4 regions of the Nocardia citri genome follow, and region 1 is predicted to be linked to each of the others. Evidence: riboswitches for the same ligand, from Rfam matches in the RefSeq annotation. Region 1 holds a riboswitch; each other region holds the start of a gene.
What was found. A riboswitch is a leader RNA that binds a small molecule or an ion and turns the genes downstream of it on or off. The one in region 1 is predicted to bind S-adenosylmethionine.
Positions count from the first base shown of each region.

Region 2: it holds a riboswitch for S-adenosylmethionine, as region 1 does, so the genes downstream of both, ACW2Q0_RS11705 (rhodanese-like domain-containing protein) here and metX (homoserine O-acetyltransferase MetX) in region 1, are expected to answer to the same signal.
Region 3: it holds a riboswitch for S-adenosylmethionine, as region 1 does, so the genes downstream of both, ACW2Q0_RS21625 (amino acid ABC transporter permease) here and metX (homoserine O-acetyltransferase MetX) in region 1, are expected to answer to the same signal.
Region 4: it holds a riboswitch for S-adenosylmethionine, as region 1 does, so the genes downstream of both, ACW2Q0_RS12345 (aminotransferase class V-fold PLP-dependent enzyme) here and metX (homoserine O-acetyltransferase MetX) in region 1, are expected to answer to the same signal.

Region 1 covers NZ_JBSUQM010000011.1:145,976-151,031, reverse strand. Annotated here, with positions in the region: gene ACW2Q0_RS17965 (DUF4349 domain-containing protein) at 1-695, shown strand, start outside; gene ACW2Q0_RS17960 (DUF167 domain-containing protein) at 652-882, shown strand; gene ACW2Q0_RS17955 (tRNA (cytidine(34)-2'-O)-methyltransferase) at 892-1,356, opposite strand; gene ACW2Q0_RS17950 (DUF3017 domain-containing protein) at 1,624-1,869, shown strand; gene metX (homoserine O-acetyltransferase MetX) at 2,027-3,181, opposite strand; SAM riboswitch class IV at 3,564-3,674, opposite strand; gene ACW2Q0_RS17940 (hypothetical protein) at 3,884-4,021, shown strand; gene ACW2Q0_RS17935 (NADP-dependent isocitrate dehydrogenase) at 4,292-5,056, shown strand, end outside.
Region 2 covers NZ_JBSUQM010000006.1:131,304-136,359, forward strand. Annotated here, with positions in the region: gene ACW2Q0_RS11685 (DUF3887 domain-containing protein) at 1-281, shown strand, start outside; gene ACW2Q0_RS11690 (amidohydrolase family protein) at 454-1,326, opposite strand; gene ACW2Q0_RS11695 (FAD-dependent oxidoreductase) at 1,450-2,802, opposite strand; gene ACW2Q0_RS11700 (Rv0361 family membrane protein) at 3,230-3,685, shown strand; SAM riboswitch class IV at 3,751-3,866, shown strand; gene ACW2Q0_RS11705 (rhodanese-like domain-containing protein) at 3,881-4,297, shown strand; gene ACW2Q0_RS11710 (O-succinylhomoserine sulfhydrylase) at 4,294-5,056, shown strand, end outside.
Region 3 covers NZ_JBSUQM010000017.1:32,489-37,544, forward strand. Annotated here, with positions in the region: gene ACW2Q0_RS21615 (ABC transporter substrate-binding protein) at 1-931, opposite strand, end outside; gene ACW2Q0_RS21620 (amino acid ABC transporter ATP-binding protein) at 951-1,742, opposite strand; gene ACW2Q0_RS21625 (amino acid ABC transporter permease) at 1,739-2,764, opposite strand; SAM riboswitch class I at 2,775-2,868, opposite strand; gene ACW2Q0_RS21630 (hypothetical protein) at 3,198-3,896, shown strand; gene ACW2Q0_RS21635 (glycosyltransferase) at 3,967-5,056, opposite strand, start outside.
Region 4 covers NZ_JBSUQM010000006.1:255,761-260,816, forward strand. Annotated here, with positions in the region: gene ACW2Q0_RS12345 (aminotransferase class V-fold PLP-dependent enzyme) at 1-1,147, opposite strand, end outside; SAM riboswitch class IV at 1,193-1,306, opposite strand; gene ACW2Q0_RS12350 (LysE family translocator) at 1,422-2,057, shown strand; gene ACW2Q0_RS12355 (DHA2 family efflux MFS transporter permease subunit) at 2,069-3,493, opposite strand; gene ACW2Q0_RS12360 (MarR family winged helix-turn-helix transcriptional regulator) at 3,574-3,996, shown strand; gene ACW2Q0_RS12365 (Pls/PosA family non-ribosomal peptide synthetase) at 4,115-5,056, shown strand, end outside.

The sequences.
Region 1 (5,056 bases):
TGAGCACCAACCGCGACGATGTCACCATGCGGTGGGAGGACCTCGACGCCAGGATCAAGGCGCTGCAGGCCTCGGTCGACCGGTTGCGCACGCTCATCGCCGGTGCGACCAATACGGCGGATCTCATCGCCGCCGAACAGGCGCTGTCGAGTCGGCAGGGTGAGCTCGACAGCCTCACCGCGCAGAAGCGACATCTCGACGATCAGGTCGCGCTGTCCACACTCACCATCGACATCACCGCCCAGAACAAGGAATCCGACGAGGGGCCGACCAATTTCTGGGACGGCATCGTCTCCGGCTGGCATTCACTGGTGGGTTGGCTGAAGGACGCGGTGGTGTTCACCGGCAAGGCGATTCCGTGGCTCGGATTCGTCGTGGTGATCGGCGCGGTGGTGTGGGGCGTCGTGCGGGTGGTGCGGGGTGGCAAGCGCGACTCCTCGCGTCGGGGAGAATCCGAGGAGGGTAAGGCGGTAGTCGGCGCCCCGACCGGCGCTGGCGCGACGGCGGCGGAAGGTGCAGGAGCCGGGACGGGTACAGGTGTCGGGACCGGGACTGGTGCAGGGACGGATACCGGTGCTGAGACTGCGCCAGGCGCTGGAACCGGCGCGGGCACTGAGGCCGGGAAAAGCACTGGGACGATAGGAGATACAGGTGCCGACGGTCGTAAGGGCGACGATCAAGCCGAACAGCCGTAAGGGCCCACTCGTCGAAACCCTCGACGACGGCACCCTCCAGCTGTATGTCCGCGCCCCAGCCGTGGAAGGTAAGGCCAACAAGGCCGCCATCGAACTGCTCGCCGACCACTACGGTATCCCCAAATCCGCCGTCCGTCTGGCCGCAGGGGCCACCTCCCCCTTCAAACGCTTCGAAGTAGACCTTTGAGCGACAAGGTCATACCGCGCCGGGAAATCCGAACTGGCGCCAAGCCTCGTAGACGGTGACGGCGGCGGCATTGGAGAGGTTCATCGAGCGGCGGCCGGGCAGCATCGGAATGCGCAGTTGATCGGTGACGTGCGGATCATCGAGTACCGCTGTCGGCAACCCCGTCGGTTCGGTGCCGAACAGCAGCACATCCCCCTGTTGATAGGCCACATCGGTATACCGCGTGCTCGCCTGGGTAGTGAATGCGAAGACGCGCTCGGGCCGCACCGCCGCCCACGCCGCCGCGAGATTCTTGTGCACCGTCACCGAGGCCAGATCGTGGTAATCCAATCCGGCCCGCCGCAACTTCGCCTCCGAGAGGTCGAACCCCAGCGGCTCGACCAGATGCAGCTCACACCCGGTTCCCGCGACAAGTCGGATCGCATTGCCGGTATTTCCGGGAATAGCGGGCTCGTGAAACATCAAACGAAACACCAGTGCAGTCAACCAGGTCGCTCGGTCTACGCCGCGTAGTAGTCAGGGGCAATGTTCGATCAGGTGTCCGCTGGGCGGCAAAACCCGTTGCGGAGCAGGAGCCCTGCCTCGAAGCTCGGCGTGCGGCGCACGGCCGCGCCGCACTGGTGTCAGCGGCCGCACGCCGTCTGCAAGAATCGGGGCGTGACCGACGTTGACTCCTCTGCCGCCGAACGGCAGTCCGGCCGGACCAGCCTGGGTGCGCAGTTCCTGCGCGGCCATCTGCCTATGCTGGTCGTGACGGCGGTCATTCTGCTCGCGGTCGTTTTCGTGGCCTGGGACCGCTGGCGGCGCGGCGCGCTGTTCTTCGGTGGTGCGGCCCTGCTCGCGGCAACCTTCCGGCTGTGTCTGCCAACGGCCCGGGTCGGACTGCTCGCGGTGCGCAGCAGGCCGTTCGATGTCGCCGCGCTGAGCCTGCTCGGCACCGCCATAGTATTCATCGCCGCGACCATCAATACGCTGGGCGTCGGCTGAGACGCCCATACGGCGTCAGCTCCGGCTCGACGGGTGTCGCGCGGATGCGCTCGCGGGGTTGGCGACCCGGGTGCGGTGGGTGACGTCGGGATCGCGACTACGCGTCGACGAATGCTCCGTCCATGGCTACGAACCGGATTGCGAAGTCGGCGAAACTTCAGCTGGTGCGGCTGACCCGCGCCAATCGCATTGTTTCGGTCAGCAGCTTGGAAACCGCGGCGGCTTCGGTGAGGAAGCCGTCGTGACCGTCGCGGGAGTGCACGATCTCCAGGCCCTCGCAGCCCGGCAAACCGTCGGCCAATTCCTGCTGTGTTCGCAGCGGGTACAGGCGATCCGAGTCGACCCCGCCGACCACACACGGTACCGGGGTGGCGGCGAGCGCGGCCGCGATACCACCGCGCCCGCGGCCGATATCATGTCGGTTCATCGCCTCGGTCAGCAGGACATAGGTGGCGGGATCGAAGCGGGTGCAAAGCTTTTCGGCCTGGTGGTCCAGATAGCTCTGTACCGCGTAGCGGCCGCCGTTGCGCGGATCCTCATCACCCTGCGCATTGTTCTCGAAGCGGTGATCGAGTTCGCCCTCGGTGCGGTAGGTCAGGTGGGCGATGCGGCGGGCGATGCCCATACCGGTCATCGGGGCGCGGTCGGTGTCATGGTAATCCCCGCCCTGCCAGTCCGGATCGGCCTTGATGGCGGCGATTTGCGTTGTCTGCGTACCGATCTGGTCGGCGGTCGCGCGTGCGCCGACGGCCAGTACCAGTGCGGATCCGACCCGCTCCGGTGCGCCGACGATCCATTCCAGCACCCGCATACCACCCATCGAACCGCCGACGACGGCGGCCAGGCGTTCGATGCCGAGCAGATCCAGCAGTGCCGCTTCCGCGGTCACCTGATCCCGGATCGAGATTTCCGGAAACCTTGCACCCCAAGGCTTTCCATCCGGCGCCAGCGTCGAGGGGCCGGTGCTGCCCTTGCATCCGCCCAGCACATTCGTCGCGATGACACACCATTCGTCGGTATCCACCGGTGCCCCCGGACCGACCATGCCGTCCCACCAGCCGGGCAGCGGATGAATGTCGTCGGGCACCCCGACGACATGCGAATCGCCGGTCAGCGCGTGCTCGACGAGCACCACATTGTCCAATGTGGGGGAGAGCTCGCCCCAGCGCTGCACGGCCAGATGCACGTCCGGGATGATCGCGCCGCTTTCCAGCCGCACATCCCCGATGGCGAAGATGCCGAGCTGCCCGTCCGGCGGTGGCAGGGCTGCCGCTGACGGGTGCGCGGTACTCGGGTCAGCGCTCACGGTCACGACTCCGCCTCGCTGGCGCTCGGCTCCGCCGTGACCGAGGGTGCTGTGTTGATGGTTCGCTCGCTGCGCTCCCTCACGTCCGCCTCGCTGGCGCTGGGCTCCGTCGTGACCGCGCTCATGACGTCACCCCCGCGGAACTGTGCGTCGCCGACGCCGGATGAATCACGAGAGAACGCACGGCCCCGATGTTAGCTACCCGGCTGAACCGGGCCGCGGTCCGGTAGATCGGGCGGGTGGATGCGCCGGTGATCTGCGCGCTCGCGACGAACCGATCGGCCGCGGACGCGATGGGGTCACTCATGTCGTGCTCCAAGGTGTTGTTCGCCGACAGGTCTTATCGAAGTGCGGGTGACGGACAACAACTCATCGGAATACCTCCTGAAGTGCGCGCTTGCCCTCGACCATCGAGAGCCCGGTCATCACCCGGAGCACCCCACCGCTGCTGGAGGGTTGCCGTCCAGCAAGCCGGGGCTTCGCGCTGGCACTCATGACCTGACGGACATGGTAACCGCCGGGCGGTCGGCGACTGAAATCCGTTACCGGTTTTCCACTGGTTCGGGCACCGACTGTTGAATGCGGCACAGCAGATCGGCGGCGTGGTCGGCACCGCACGGCGCACCGCCATCTCGGTGCAGACGGCCATAACCTTCGTGCAGAACAACCCGACGCTCGACAACCTGCGCCTCGATCCACAGCTGCGACGTGGCGTGCTATGGCGGCGCCGGGTGCTTCCTCGCGGCAATTCCGGTGATCGCGTTGATGATTCGGGACAAGCCGGAAAACCTGATCAGCGGATTCGAGGAAGGCGCGGATTCCGGTCGCAGTCTGATCCTGAAATAGCGTGTCCGGGTGTCCGACGAGATACCCGGACATTGCTGTCTCGCGCCGCGTCGCCGACCTACTTGTCGGTAACAATTCCGGGCGGGCTCACATGGGGGGCTGCCCGCGCGGTGAGCTCAGTGGCAGCAGTACGCTTGTCTTGTTTGCACCACACGTCTCGCGGACAACGCGGGACATATACGTTGTCTGTTGGAACAGCTGGGGTCCGCTCACAAGCGTGTTCGCCTGGCCGTGCAATGAGGGCACCATCCTAGGAGGACACGAAGATCCATGTCCAAGATCAAGGTTGAAGGCACCGTCGTCGAACTCGACGGCGACGAGATGACCCGGATCATCTGGCAGTTCATCAAGGACAAGCTGATCCACCCGTATCTCGATCTGAACCTCGAGTACTACGACCTCGGTATCGAATACCGCGACAAAACAGACGACCAGGTCACGATCGACGCGGCGAACGCGATCAAGGAACACGGTGTCGGCGTGAAATGCGCCACGATCACCCCGGATGAGGCCAGGGTCGAGGAATTCGGCCTGAAGAAGATGTGGCGCTCGCCCAACGGCACCATCCGCAACATCCTCGGCGGAACCATTTTCCGCGCGCCGATCATCATCTCGAACGTGCCGCGTCTGGTCCCGGGCTGGACCAAGCCCATCATCATCGGCCGTCACGCCTTCGGCGATCAATACCGCGCCACCGACTTCAAGGTGTTCCAGGGCGGCACCGTCACCCTCACCTTCACTCCCGACGACGGCAGCGAGCCGATCGTGCACGAGGTCGTGAAGATGCCCGAGGACGGCGGCGTCGTGATGGGGATGTACAACTTCAAGAAGTCCATCGAGGACTTCGCGCGGGCCTCGTTCAACTACGGCCTGCAGCAGAACTACCCGGTCTACATGTCGACCAAGAACACCATCCTGAAGGCATACGACGGCATGTTCAAGGACACCTTCCAGGAGGTGTTCGACGCCGAGTTCAAGACCCAGTTCGACGCGGCGGGCCTCACCTACGAGCATCGCCTGATCGACGATATGGTC
Region 2 (5,056 bases), on a different contig from region 1:
ATGCCATCGCGGGACGGTTCGAATTGTTCCGCGATCAACTCGACACCACGATGCGCGCTGGTCTCACCGATGCTGCGCTGGGCGAGGCCAACGCCAAGATCGCCGGACTGGTCGGCGTCTTCGAGAGCGTTTCGGGCGAGCCGTTCGTCCGGCGTATCGCGGACCACACGGTGGTGGACGTTCCGCTCGAATACGAGGCAGGCACTATGAAGGGCCGCATCGCATTCAACGCGGACGGCACGATCGCCGGGCTGTTCATCCTGAATCCCGAGGTCCCATAACGCCTGGCAGCCGCCTCCCAGTTGCCCGGCGCGCGTGAGGGCATGACGGCATTCCTATCCAAACGATCTCCGCTCTGGCCCGACTAGCCCTGCGTCGAAGTCGCTGGCGGCTGCTGCCCGGCGGCGCCGCAGCGGGACTTCGATACCGGGCCCAGCCGAATCGGCCAGACACTTACCCGATGATCCGGAACGGGATCGTATCGGCCGGTTCGACTTTCGGTAGCTCATCGCGGCGCAGTGGGAGGGTCGGCGGCTCGATGCGATGGATCGGGAGGGTGGGCGTCAGATCGGTCGCAGCCGCTCGGTCGCGGGCGGGCAGCCGATAGAACGCCCGCGCGTTGTCCTCCAGCACCATGAACATATCGGTGCCGACCACATCGCAGATCAGATCGACGTCGGCATCCTCGAACGGTCGCCCGGCGCGGGTGCCGGGCAGATCGGTACCGAACATCAGCGCCTCGGGACTGACCGCGTGGATCCGGCGCAGCGTATCGGCCACCCTCATCTGCACCCGTCCGAAACCGGCCGCCTTCACCCGTGCCCCGCGATCCACCAGGTCCAACAGATAGGGCAGACCTTCCTGCGACATGCCGAGGTGGTCGATGGACAGCGCCGGCAGTTTCGAGATCACCGGCTCCATCGAGGTGAGCATGGTGCCGTCGATGTACACCTCGACATGCCAGCCGACGAGGTCGTACGCCCGCAGCGCCTGCAGCGTCATCGCGGTGATATCCGCGGCGGCACGCTTGACGTTGAACCGCAGCCCCCGCACACCGATCCGGTCGAGTTCGATGATCTCGTCATCGGTGGCATCCGGGTCCAAGGCGGTGACGCCGACCCAGCCCTCGCCGAGCTCGGCCAGCGCCGCCTTCAGGTAGGTCTGATCGGTGCCTTGGAAGGATCCGCTGACCACGGCGCCGCCGCCGATATCGAAGCGCGACATACGCTTTCGATAATCGGCGATGGTGAACGGGTCGGGCAGGTAGCCCTCGTTCTCGGCCAGCGGGAACCGCGGGTCGAAGATGTGGAGATGGGCATCGAACACTTGTACAGAATGCCTCAGTGCCGGAAATTACGCTGCCACCGACCCGACAGATTTTGCGCTGCCGCGGCCGAGTCGGATTGTCGAGTGCCACAGGAAGCGACGAGCACCCCCGTGGCATTCGCACTAGACCTTATGCGGCTCGCTGGCGCGCAGCATGTCCTCACGCTCGACGACCTTGACCCGCTCGCGGCCCTCCGGCTCGCCGAGGGCGCGCTCGTGTGCGTCGAGGCGGTACCAGCCCTGCCAGGTGGTGAACGGGATGCCCTTACCCTCCAGGAAGTCGGTGACCGCGTCCAGTTCCGGCTCGGCGGCCGGGGTGAAGTTCACGCTGTCATCGAGCAGGCAGGCCACGGTCTCGTTGGCATCGCCCTTGGTGTGGCCGATGAGGCCGACCGGACCGCGCTTGATCCAGCCGGTGACGTACGTGGCGGGCAGGTAGCGGTCGCTACCGTCGGCATCCTCGTCGGCGAGAACGCGTCCGGCCTCGTTCGGGATGACACCGGCTTGATCGTCGAACGGCAGGTTGGTGAGGTTCTGCGAGAGGTAACCCACGGCGCGGTAGACGGCCTGGACATCCCAGTCCTTGAACACGCCGGTGCCCTTGACGTTGCCGGTGCCGTCGAGCTGGGTGCGCTCGGTGCGCAGGCCGACGACCTTGCCGTCCTCCCCGAGGATCTCGGCGGGCGATTCGAAGAAGTGCAGGAACAGCTTGTGCGGGCGGTTGCCGACATCGCGGATGGCCCACTGCTCCAGGGTGTTGGCGATCATGTCGACCTGCTTGGAGTGCCGGCGCGCGGCCTCGGAGCCCTCGTCGTAGTCGATGTCCTCGGGATCGACGATGACCTCGATGGTCGGGGAATGGTCGAGTTCGCGCAGCTCGAGCGGGGTGAACTTGGCCTGCGCCGGGCCGCGGCGGCCGAAGACGTGCACCTCGATCGCCTTATTGGCCTGCAGACCGTTGTAGACGTTCGGCGGGATCTCGGTCGGCAGCAGCTCGTCACCGGTCTTGGCCAGCACGCGCGCCACATCGAGGGCGACATTGCCGACACCGAGGACCGCGACCTTCTCGGCCTCCAGCGGCCAGGTGCGCGGCACGTCCGGGTGGCCGTCGTACCAGGAGACGAAGTCCGCGGCGCCGTAGCTGCCGTCCAGGTCGATACCGGGAATCGGCAGTGCCCGGTCGGCATTGGCGCCGGTCGAGAAGATCACCGCGTCATAGAACGTGCGCAGATCGTCGAGGGTGATGTCGGTGCCGTAGTCGATATTGCCGAGCAGGCGGACCTGCGGCTTGTCCAGCACCTTGTGCAGGGCGGTGATGATGCCCTTGATGCGCGGATGGTCCGGCGCGACGCCGTAGCGGATCAGCCCGAACGGCGCGGGCATGCGCTCGTACAGGTCGATGCTCACCTCGGCATCGGACTTCATCAACGCGTCGGCGGCGTAGATGCCTGCCGGTCCCGCGCCCACGATCGCGATACGAAGCGGGCGAGCCCCCGCGGTGTGCGCGTCAGGCCCGGAGGAGGCAGCTTGCGTAACCACGGAGGGCCCGTGCTCACCGCTGGTCGACTCAGCACTGTGTTCGGTCATCTTTTACGCGCACCCTTATGGTCGAAACTATTGACGGCGTCAGTCTGAGCTTAGGCTAACTTGACGCACCCTCTCGGTCGCATCTGCCGATGCGAACAGGCGGCCACCTCGGCTATGACAGCAGGCCGCAGTCCCGCGATTCTATCGGTGGCGTACCGCGCACCCCGCGGCGGTGCGTACACCGGGTGTTTGCTGCCCCGGCCCACCAATCGTTACTACCCACTCTGCGGACATCTATCGAATCCGCGCGGCACGGGTACCGGGTCGACCGGGGGCCGGATGCCGGATACCGCCGCCCAGCAGGGATGATCGACTCATGACAGAGCAGCAGGGCGCCGATGCAGAACCCGTAATCGAGGTCGATCAGACCGACCGTCGGTCCATGGCGCCGTTCATCGCGGCGGCCGTTTTCGCCGCTGTCGTGCTCATCGCGATCGTGCTCGGTGCGATGCTCTCGCCCGCTGAGAAAAATGTCACAGAATCGGACAAGATCACCGCCGCGGTGCAGCGCTACGCCGAGGCCCGCGCCGCCACCGACGACACGCCGCCACCCGGCGTGGCCTGTCCGGGATTCGACGAGAGCCGGACACCACTCGCCGATCAGTTCGGCGGGGCCGCGGCCGGAAAGTCGATCAAGGTCAGCGAGATTGAGAATGCGATGGTCGACGGCGATAGGGCCAAGGCGACGGTGACCATCGAGGTCGACGGCCGGAAAACACCGGCGACCTGGAATCTGACCCGTTCCGGAGACCGCTGGGTCGTCTGCCGTTGATTGCTTACGCGCGGCGCGAACCGAGGTTTGACACGAAGGCCCCTGCCCAGGCAATCTCGTTTTCAGGTCATGAGTACCAGCGCCAAGCCCCGGCTGGCTGGTCGGCAACCCTCCTCCGCGGCGGGGTGCTCCGGGTGACGACCGGGCCGCGCACCGAACCCAGGTGCGGCAAGCGTGGATTCACAGGAGGATCGCATGACATATGCCGGTGACATCACCCCACAGCAGGCGTGGGAGTTGTTGCGGGACAATCCCGAAGCCGTCTTGGTCGACGTGCGCACCGAGGCGGAATGGCGTTTCGTCGGCGTGCCGGATACGAGTTCGATCGAGCGGCCGACGGCGTTGATCGAATGGGTGGACAGCGACGGCGCCCGCAACGCCGAGTTCGTGGAGCAGCTGACCAAGGCGCTGGAGGGTCGCGATCCGGCGGCGCCCGTCGTCTTCCTCTGTCGCTCCGGACAGCGTTCTATCGGCGCGGCGGTGGCCGCCACCGGGGCCGGCATCACCCCGTCGTTCAATGTGCTGGAGGGCTTCGAGGGCCCGATCGACGAGTTCGGACATCGTGGCGGCGCCGGGTGGCGCGCCATCGGCCTGCCGTGGCGGCAGTCATGATCACCGGGGGTGCGTTCGACAAGCCACTGCCCGAAGGCGTCGGCCCCGCGACGCTCGGCGTGCGGGGCGGGCTGCGCCGCTCGGGATTCGAGGAAACCGCCGAGGCGCTGTATCTGTCCTCCGGTTTCGTCTACGAGAGCGCCGAGGCGGCCGAGGCCGCGTTCACCGGCGATATCGAGCATTTCGTCTACTCCCGGTACGGCAATCCGACGGTGGCCATGTTCGAGGAGCGGCTGCGCCTGATCGACGGCGCCGAAGCATGTTTCGCGACCGCGAGCGGTATGTCGGCCGTATTCACCGCGCTCGGTGCGCTTGTGGGCGCCGGCGACCGGCTCGTGGCCGCACGCAGCCTGTTCGGTTCGTGCTTCGTGGTGTGCAACGAGATCCTGCCGCGCTGGGGTGTGGAAACGGTTTTCGTCGACGGTGATGATCTGGATCAGTGGGAGCAGGCACTTTCGGTGCCGACCCAGGCCGTCTTCTTCGAAACTCCGGCCAATCCGATGCAGACGCTGGTCGACGTGCGCCGGGTGAGCGAACTCGCGCATGCCGCGGGTGCGAAAGTGGTGCTGGACAACGTCTTTGCCACACCACTGCTGCAGCGTGGTTTCGATCTCGGTGCGGATGTGCTGGTTTATTCGGGAACCAAGCACATCGATGGTCAGGGCCGGGTGCTCGGTGGTGCGATCCTCGGCGCCCACGACTACATCGACGGTCCGGTGAAAACCCTGATGCGCCATACCGGTCCGGCGCTGAGCCCGT
Region 3 (5,056 bases), on a different contig from region 1:
GCACGGTCTCGGTCTTCAATCCCCACCGATCGATGACCTGCTGGTAGGTGCCGGTCTGGATGGCGTTGTTGATGGCCTTGTTGATGGGGCCGATCAGCCCGTTGTCCTTCTTGGTGAGCACACCGATCTCGCCCTGCAATGCGTCACCGGCGCCGGAGAAGGTCGCGACGATCTTGGTCTGATTCGCGGTGGTGCTGTGGTAGATCGCGGACGGATTCGGGCCGATGTAGCCGTCCAGACGCTGCGAGGCCAGCGCCAGGTAATAGTCGGTGACCTGCTGGAAGTAGGCGATATCGATCGGAGGCAGACCCTCGGCGATATTCTGCTCGTTCCACTTCACCAGCAGCTGCTCCTGATTGGTGCCGCTGCCGACGCCGATCCGCTTGCCCGCCAGACTCTTACGATCCTTGTACTCGAGCGTGCTCTGCTTCGGGATCTCCAGCGCGACGGTGTCGTTGCGGTAGGTGGCGAAGTCGTATTTCTCTTTGCGCTCCTCGGTCACGGTGACGTTGGAGATGAACACATCGGCCTCGCCGGAGTCGATCCGCACGAAGTTCTGCGACCAATCGGCCACCTGTGCGACGAGTTTCAACCCGAGGATATCGGCGACGAGCGAGGCGAAATCGACCTCGGACCCGACGATCGTCTTATCGTCGGTGGCGTAGAACCGCAGTGGCGGTGCGGCACCGCCCGACCCGGTGACCACCAGCGTGCCGCGGTCGCGAACGGCCTGCGGCAGTTCGGCGGCGATGGCATCGACCTTGGGCGCGTGGATCCGGCCGGACTGGCCGGGGGAGAGATCGAAGGTGATCGCACCGGCGGGCTGTGCGGAGTTTTCCGCGTCCGGATCAGTGCCGCAGCCGGTGGTCAGCAAGGCGACCGTGGCAGCCAGGCCGACCAGGGCAGAGAGCTTCATCGAATACCTGTTCATCGGGGAGCGCGCACCGCGCTCAACGGACTCGGGACAGAAATGCGCGGGTGCGCGGGTGTTGTGGGTTGTCGAGGACGGCGGCGGGCGGACCCTGTTCGACGACCACGCCGCCGTCGAGGAATACGACGGTGTCGGCGACCTCGCGGGCGAAACCGATTTCGTGGGTGACGATCACCAGTGCGGTGCCGCCGTCGGCGAGATCGCGGATCACATCGAGGACTTCGCCCACCAGCTCCGGATCCAGGGCCGAGGTCGGTTCGTCGAAGAGGATCACCGGGGGTCGCAGCGCCAACGCGCGCGCGATGGCCACGCGCTGCTGTTGTCCGCCGGACAGCCGCCGCGGATAGGCGTCGGTCAGTTCGCCGATACCGACCCGCGCGAGCAATTCCCGTGCCTCGGCCTCGATGTCCGCACGCGGGCGACGTTGCGCGGAAATCGGTGCGAGCGTGACATTGTCGAGCACCGTCAGATGCGGGAAGAGATTGAATTGTTGGAAGACGAAGCCGATATGCGAGCGCTGCATGCGCACCTCGCGGTCCGACAGCGCATGCAACTTATTGCGGCGCAGCCGATATCCGATCAGTTCACCGTCGATATGCACGGTCCCCGCATCCAGCGATTCCAGATGGTTGACCACCCGCAGCAGCGTCGACTTGCCGGAGCCGGACGGTCCGATCACGGTGACCACCTCACCGGCGCGCACGGTCAGGTCGATGCCGCGCAGTACCTGGGTGCTGCCGTAGGACTTTCGCACCCCGCGCACCTCGACCGCGGCGGCCCGATCCACCTCGACGGTGACCGGCGCGCTCACCGGGTCGCTCCGCGCGGCGCGGCGGAACCGATTTCGGCGATGTCGCGCAGCCTGCGCCACACCTGCTGCACCGGTGTCGGTGGCGGCGTGCGCTGCGCGCCCTTGGCGTAGTGACGTTCGATATAGAACTGCACCACCGACAGAATCGTGGTCAGCACGATGTACCAGACGGTGGCGACCATGAGCAGCGGGACCACTCGGCCATTGCGGCCGTAGATCACCTGGACCTGGTAGAAGAGTTCCGCGATCGCCATGACCGACACGATCGAGGTGCCCTTGAACAGGCTGATCACCTCATTGGTCGCATTCGGCAGGATCGAGCGCATGGCCTGCGGGACGATGACCGTGCGGAACTGGCGCACCCGTGGAATACCCAGTGCCGCCGCTGCTTCCAGCTGCCCGGGATCGACCGAGATATATCCGGCCCGGATGATCTCGGCCGCATAAGCCGCCTGATGCAATGCGAGTCCGATGACCGCCGCGGTGAATCCGCTGATCACCCCGTTCACCTCGAAGGTGAGAAAGGAAGGGCCGAACGGGATGCCGAGCGAAAGCGTGTGGTACAGGTAGGCGATATTGAACCAGAACAGCAGCTGCACGATCAGCGGAATCGAGCGGAAAGCCCAGATATAGACCCACGAGATCACCCGCAGCACCGGATTATTCGACAATCGGGCGATTGCCAGCGCCGTACCGATCAGGAATCCCAGTGCCGTACCCCACAGGGTCAGCTCCACGGTGACCTTCAGCGCCGACAGCACCGATTTCGCGGTGAAGTACTTGGCGAATGCCGGCCAATCCCATCCCGGATTGGTGGCCAGTCCGTGGATGAATTGCGCGAGCACCACGAGTGCGACGGCGCTGACCACCCAGCGCCACGGGTGCCAGGACCTCGCGATGGCCGGTGCTTCTGCGGTGTTTATCGTCGCGGGGGGTGCACCCGGTGCCGTGGCATCGGGCGGGTGGGCACCCGGTGTCGGAACATCCGATACCGGGGCATCGGTTGCGACGGACGCGCTCATGATTTCGTTTCCTCCATCGTTCCCGGCGGAAGCACCCGCACCCGATGACCGGGGGGTTGCTGCGACGTCGACGAGCCAGGTCTCTCGGTCGCTCTGGATGGTGTCCGACGCCGAGCGGGGTCGGTCAACGGGTCTAGCCGAAATATCATGCGAAGCAGGCGAAGTCCGGCACAAGGATACGAATCAGCGTGAGCGCAGACCTTGTCCGGATGGGCGTGAACAGGCACTATTGGCCCGGTCATGCAGTGCATAGCGGCATTTCGGGCCCGGTTTCCCCGGTGCTTTTCGTCCGGATTGCCCGCCGGTGCGATGCTGCGGCGATCGGCCGGGGCGTGTGGCGCGAACGTGTCCACGGCCGAAATAGACGCTGTTGCGAAGGTTTGCCGGAGTAGTCTCGGACCACGATTCGTGCCCGACGATGAGGAGGTTCGTCGTGACCCTGCTGCGCCGTCTGACCACGCTCACCGCCATCGCGACCGGTACGGCCGCGCTGACACTGGCCGCCCCGAGCGTCGCCGCCGCGGCTCCACTGCCCGCACCCGCCGCGAGTGCCCCGACCGCTCAGGCCGGGCCCGGTGATCTGTTCGCCGCTTACCGCGCCGTTGTCGAGGCGCTGCGCACCATCGGTGTCGAGCCGTTCCTGTATCCGGCGGTCGCGCCGTTCTGCTCCGATACCGGCGCATTCGGTCTTGTCCCGGCGATGGCTGGTGCCGTACCCGGACCGTGGCCCACAACCACCGTGGCCGTTCCCGGACTCGACCCGACCGCCGTCAAGGCGGGCCAAGTCATGTTCACCTTCGTGCCCTACGGCCTCGGCCCGGACGGCTCGAACGCTACGAGTATGAACCTCGCCTGGGTCAACTTGGCCAACGGCCGCAGCGGCATCACCGCCATGGGACCGATCTCCGATGTCGTGCGCACGATGGTGCCCGCCGAAATCCCGACCGCGATAAGACCACTCGCCGAACGCGCCATCCAGGACCTCTTCGCCGCCTTCCCGGTCGGCGGGGTACGCGCGGTTCCGGTGGACACCGGATCGGGCACGGTACTCGCCGCGGTCTTCGGGACCGTGGACAACGGCGGCAAGTCCTGCTTCTTCCTCCCCACGGTAGGACTCACCTCGGTGCGCTGAGGCTCGAGATCAGGTGGCACCGGCGGCGGGGTCTTCGGGCGAGGCCGCCATGGATTCCACCTGATCTTGATCAGCGGTTGAGGGCTAGGGGGCGGGATTTCCAGGTCAAGGTGTTGGTGCGGTGGGCACGGCGGGAGCGGGTCCAGAGGCGAAGGTAGGCGGCGATGGCGAGGGGGTGTGTCAGGGCTGCGAGGGGATCGGTGCGGGTTGCGGTGCCGCGTTCCAGGGAGCGAGCGAGCAGGCGGCTGGTGACCGCGGCGCAGTAGCCGATGAGACCGGCGGCGCGTAGGGAGCCTCGACCACCGATCGCGGCCAGTGGAGGCACCCAGTAGGCCAGCGCCGCGACAGCTCCCACTGCCACGCCGCCGATGGCCGAGCCACCGTAGGCGGACCACAGCCAGCGGGTGTAACCGGCTTCCAGTTCGGCCGCGTCACGGTACATCCGGGTACTCGCCGCGCGGCCTGCCGCGACCAGCGCGGTCCGGCGACCCGAACGACGCAGTGCGCGAGCGATATCCAGATCCTCGGTGGGGCTCGCGGCTACCGCGGCGTGACCGCCCACGACGTGGTAGGCGGCGGTGTCGAAGACCAGGAACTGGCCGCAGGCGACGGCAGTCGAGGGGCGGAGACTGCGATTGGCCGCCGCGATCGGCAGGCTCGCCGCCCACGACCAGCACAGCAGCGGCTGCACCAGCGCCTCGGCCGGTGATTCGGCCACCTGGTACGGCCACGGTGACAGCAATGCGGCCCGGCTGCGGCGCAATTCGACGGTCGCCGCGGCAATCGCATTCGGTGCCAGTCGCACATCGGCGTCGAGAAAGATCAGCACCGTGGCATCGGCCAACTCGGCGAGTCGCGCGCAGGCCGCGGCCTTCCCCATCCATCCGGGCGCGGGTTCGGCCTGCGAGCGGAATACCGCGAATCGCGCATCGCCCGCAATCGCTTCGAGCGCGGCCGCTTCGGTCCCATCCGACGACGCATCGTCGAGGATCAGCACCCGTAGTCGGGGCACACCCACCTGGCCGCGCAGATCATCGATCAACTCGGGCAGGCGCTGTGCCTCATCGCGCGCCGGGATACATACCGCCACCGGCTCGATCACCGTATGCGGTCCGGCCGACAACTCGCGCACCGTCGCGCGGTTGAATAACGCGGTCGCG
Region 4 (5,056 bases), on a different contig from region 1:
GACCGATGCTGGCACGCAGCGCACCGTCCAGACCGAGGCGCGCGAGCAGCGGATGGGCGCAGAAGCGGCCGTCGCGAACGCCGATGCCGTGTTCGGCGGAGAGGTAGGCCGCGACATGGCCGGGGACGAATCCGTCCAGGGTGAAGGCGACGATACCGACGGTGTCGGGGCTATCGTTCCAAATGCGCAACAGGGTGACCCCCGGAATCGTGGACAGGCCGGTGCGCAGTCGATCGGCGAGCCGTCGCTCATGCACGGCAAGGGTTTTCGGATCGATCGCACACAGCGCGTCACATGCGGCGGCGAGCGCGGCCGCACCCAGGACATTCGGCGAACCGGCCTCATGGCGCTGCGGTGCGGGTGCCCAGTCCGCATCGGTGGTGGTGACCTCGCGAACGGCGCCGCCACCCGCCAGATACGGTTCGGCGGCATCGAGCCAATCCCGGCGTCCGACAAGCACTCCCGCGCCGAACGGCGCGTAGAGCTTGTGCCCGGAGAATGCGAGGTAGTCGATTCCGGTGTCGCGCAGGCTGATTCGACGATGCGGCGCCAGCTGCGCGGCATCGACCAGGATGCGGGCACCACACTGGTGCGCGATGGTGGCCAGCCGCTCCAGCGGCAGCACCTCGCCGGTCACATTCGACGCGCCCGTAATCGCGAGCAATGCGGCTGGCTTACTGCACAATTCGGCGATCAGCTGACGAATGGTCTCCTCGACGGTCGCCGCCGCCCGCACGACACGACGGCCGTGCCGGGTCCAGGGCAGGAAGTTCGCATGATGTTCGATATCGAGCACCACGGTGTCGCCGGGCACGCAGGCGGCGAGCAGATTCAGCGCATCGGTGGTATTGCGAGTGAACACCACGACCTGGTCGTCGGCGGCATCGAGGAAGCGGGTCACCGAACCACGCGCGGCCTCATAGCACTCGGTGGAGATCCGCGAGGCGTAACCGGCACCGCGGTGCACACTCGCGTAGTACGGCAGCAATTGCTGCACCCGGTCGGTGACCTGCGCCAATGCCGGTGCGCTTGCGGCGTAGTCGAAGTTCGCGTAGGTGGTCGTTCCGCCCTGTACGAGCGGCACCCGCAGATCGTCACCGGAGACCCGAGCGAGGGCGGCACAGCTTTGATCGATTGCAGCGGTCATCACAAATCCCGTCGGCTATGGGACCCGAAAACTGGTGCTCATCCGAGTCCGCGCTTGCCGCACCCGGTCGGGCTGCGGCCCGGTCGTCACCCGGAGCACCCCACCGCGGAGGAGGGTTGCCGACCAGCTAGCCGGGGCTTGACGCTGGTACTCATGACCTGAACCGAAAGATTGGCAGATGCCGCACCGTCCTGTCAACCGAACCTTTCCTGCATACACATGCAGTCGAATAAATAACCTTGCGGTACTGGGCGCCGTGCGGTCTGATCGACCGGTGACGCTTTCGCTACTGCTCAGCTTTGTCGGCCTGTGCATACTGCTGTCGATCACGCCCGGCCCGGATTCGTTTCTGGTGCTGCGATTCTCGATCGTGGATGCGCGACCGGGCATTGCCGCGGCGATCGGCTCGGCATTGGGCGGGATCGGATGGGCGGTAGTGGTCGCGGCGGGCGTCGCCGCCCTGCTGGAGCAGTCCGCGACGGCCTATCGGACGCTGAAGGTCATCGGCGGAATTTATTTGGTGTACTTGGGAATTCGGGCGTTGATCGAGCACCGCAAGCAACGCGGGACGCGCACCGCCACAGCGCCCGGACAGCCGGTTGCGCAGGCGCAAACTTCGGTTCGCTCGGCATTCGCCGCGGGCGTGGTGTCGTGCCTGTTCAACCCGAAGGTCGGGCTGTTCTATCTGGCGGTGCTGCCGCAATTCTGCACCGATATCACCTTCCTGAACACCCTCGCGCTCGGCGCCATCGAATGCTCCATTGCCGCCGTCGAGATGATCCTGCTCGCCTTGCTGGCGTCGCGGGCGGTCACGATGTTGCGCCGTCCCCGAGTTCGCGATCGGCTCGAGCAGATCAGCGCGGCCATTCTCGCCGCGCTCGGCATCGGCACGGCCGCCTCGGCCGCGTAATCCGTCATGCGTCAGAGCTTCGGCTGAATCTCCTTGCGCCACAGCCATAGTGCCGCGACCAACGAGATGATCGACGCGGCGGTGAGCCACCAGAACGCGTGCCGGAATCCGGCATCCACCGACAGCCCGGCACCAGCCGCGCGAGACAGCACCACCGCGAGCGATGCCGCGCCGATCGCCCCGCCGACCCGCTGCAGAATAATCACGAACGATGCAGCATCCGGCAACTGCTCGCGCCGCACCGAGGCGTAGGCCGCGGCCACCATCGGCACGCCCGTCAATCCATTAGCCAGGCCTCGAATCAACAGCAGCACCTGCACGACAACCGGATTCATCGAGGCACCGTCGAGCGCGAATGGCACGGTGACCACGACCGTCACCGCATTACCGACCACGGCGACCACGCCGCCGCCATACCGGTCGGTCAACCGGCCGCCGATGGGCAGCGCGATGATGCTACCGATCCCGAAGGATATGAGCAGCAGACCCGTCGCGATGATGCCGTCCCGATGCAGTACCTGAAAGTACAACGGCAGCAATAGCATTGCCCCATACATCGACGCACCCGCGAAGAAATTCGCCACATTGGCCGTCGCGAATACCGGATGCCGGAACAGTCCGACATCGAGCAGGCGCGCACCGCCCCCGCGCACCGATCGGGCCACGAACAGGCCGAGCGCCAGCACCCCGACCACCATCGACACCCACACTGTGGGCGCGGAAACGCTACCGCGACTGCCGAATTCGCCGAGTCCATAGACCAACGTCGATAGCCCGACCGCGATCAACGCGAATCCGGTGGCGTCGAATCGACCACCGTTACCTGTCGCCTCCGCCCGCGGTAACAGCCGATACGCCAGCACGAATGCCACCAGTCCGAACGGAATGTTGATCAGGAACAACCACTTCCAGTCCAGATTCGCCAGCATCACACCACCGATGGTCGGCCCGATCGCGGGCGCGGCGACCACGGCGATACCGGAGACACTCATCACCCGGCCCAGCCGCTGCGGACCCGCGACCTGACCGATCAGCGTCTGCCCGGCGGGCACCAACAGACCCGCCGCCAAGCCCTGGGCGATCCGAAACCCGATGAGCCAGCCGATATTCGGAGCCAGCGCACACAGTGCGGAGGTCACCGTGAACCCGGCGAGCGCGGTCAACCAGACCCGGTCCATGCCGAATTGCCGCCCGAGCCAACCGCACAACGGCAGCATGACGGCGAGTGCGAGCAGATAGCCGCTCGCGATCCACTGGGCACTGTCCAGTGCCGCACCGAGATCCGTCGCGATGGAGTTCAGCCCGATATTCACCAGCGAGGTGTCCAGCATGCTCATGGTCGCACCGAAGACCACCACACCGGCCACCCGCCACACCCGTGCGGGAATGGGTTCGAGTGCGGGTGCGGCGGCGAGAGCCGTTCGAGTATCCGACATGGATCCTCCGCTATTTGTCGACGTCGAGATTGCGGAGGTTATCAACAATCTTATTGATCAACAATAGATACAATCACCTGATGCCCGCTGACCACATTCACCCCCGCGGCCTGCTCCGCTTCCCGACCTATGCGCTCGGCAAGCTGCACAAGGCCGTACACGCCGAGCTGGGCATCTCGTTGCGCGAACAGTGGGTGCTGGTCTGCCTGGAGGAGTTCGACGACCTGTCCCAGCAGCAGGTCTCCACCGCGCTCGGCATCGACCGCAGCGAGGTTGTCCGGCTGATCGATGGCCTGGAAGAGGCCGGATTCGTCATCCGCACCCGCGATGCGACAGACCGGCGCAAGTACCGGCTCACCATCACCCCGTCCGGGCGCGCCGAGCGCCGCAAGACCGATGAACTCATCGAAAGGGCCACCGAGCGGGTGCTGCATCGACTCGATGAGCAGGAGCGGCGCACCCTGCACCGCCTGGCACTCAAAGCGCTCGGCGAACAGGTTTGACCGATACCGCAGGTACCGTAGACAGTTGGCCACACGTGGCATTCGCCCACTGGTAACCCGGCTGTGAGACAACAACGAGGAAGCGCAAGGCAGGTCTATGAGAGGTGGGCAGGACACGATGCTACAGCCGCAGGTCGACACCGCGGCGGGCACGGACCCGACGAACGGGCTCCACACCCCCGAACCCTTGCTGCGCGGCACCCTCGCGCCGCAGGTCAGAACCCTTGTCGACATCCTGAACAGCACCGCGGCGGCCCATCCGGAAGCCCCTGCTATCGACGACGGTGATGTGGTGCTCAGCTACACCGAATTGCTGGCCGAGATCGATGCCGGAGTCGTGCGCTTGACCGCGGAGGGTGTGCGCCCCGGTGACCGCGTCGGGGTGCGCATGCCGTCCGGCTCATATGAGCTTTACGTCACTATTCTGGCCATTCTGTATGCCGGTGCGGCCTATGTTCCGGTGGACGCCGACGACCCGGAGGAACGCGCCCGACTCGTCTTCGGTGAGGCCCGCGTCACCGCGATCGTGACGGCGGCGGGCGTCGAACCGACGGTGGCCGCCGCCGAACGGTCCGAACCGACCGCCGCGGATTCGACGGTCCGCCCGACCCCCGCCGACGACGCCTGGATCATCTTCACCTCCGGATCCACCGGCACCCCGAAAGGCGTCGCCGTCACCCACCGCAATGCCGCCGCCTTCGTCGATGCGGAGGCGCGCCTGTTCCTGCCGAACGCCCCGATCGGTCCGGGTGACCGGGTGCTCGCCGGACTTTCGGTCGCCTTCGACGCCTCATGCGAGGAAATGTGGCTGGCCTGGCGCAACGGCGCCTGCCTGGTGCCCGCACCGCGCGCCCTGGTCCGCACCGGTGCGGATCTCGGGCCCTGGCTGGTCCGGCGCGCAATCAGCATCGTCTCGACGGTTCCCACCCTGGCCGCGACCTGGCCCGTCGAGGCACTCGACCCGGTCCGGCTGCTGATCTTCGGCGGCGAGGCGGTGCCGCCCGAACTCGCCGAACGTCTTGCCGGAAAGCACTCGGCGCGGGCGAAGGGCGACGAAGAG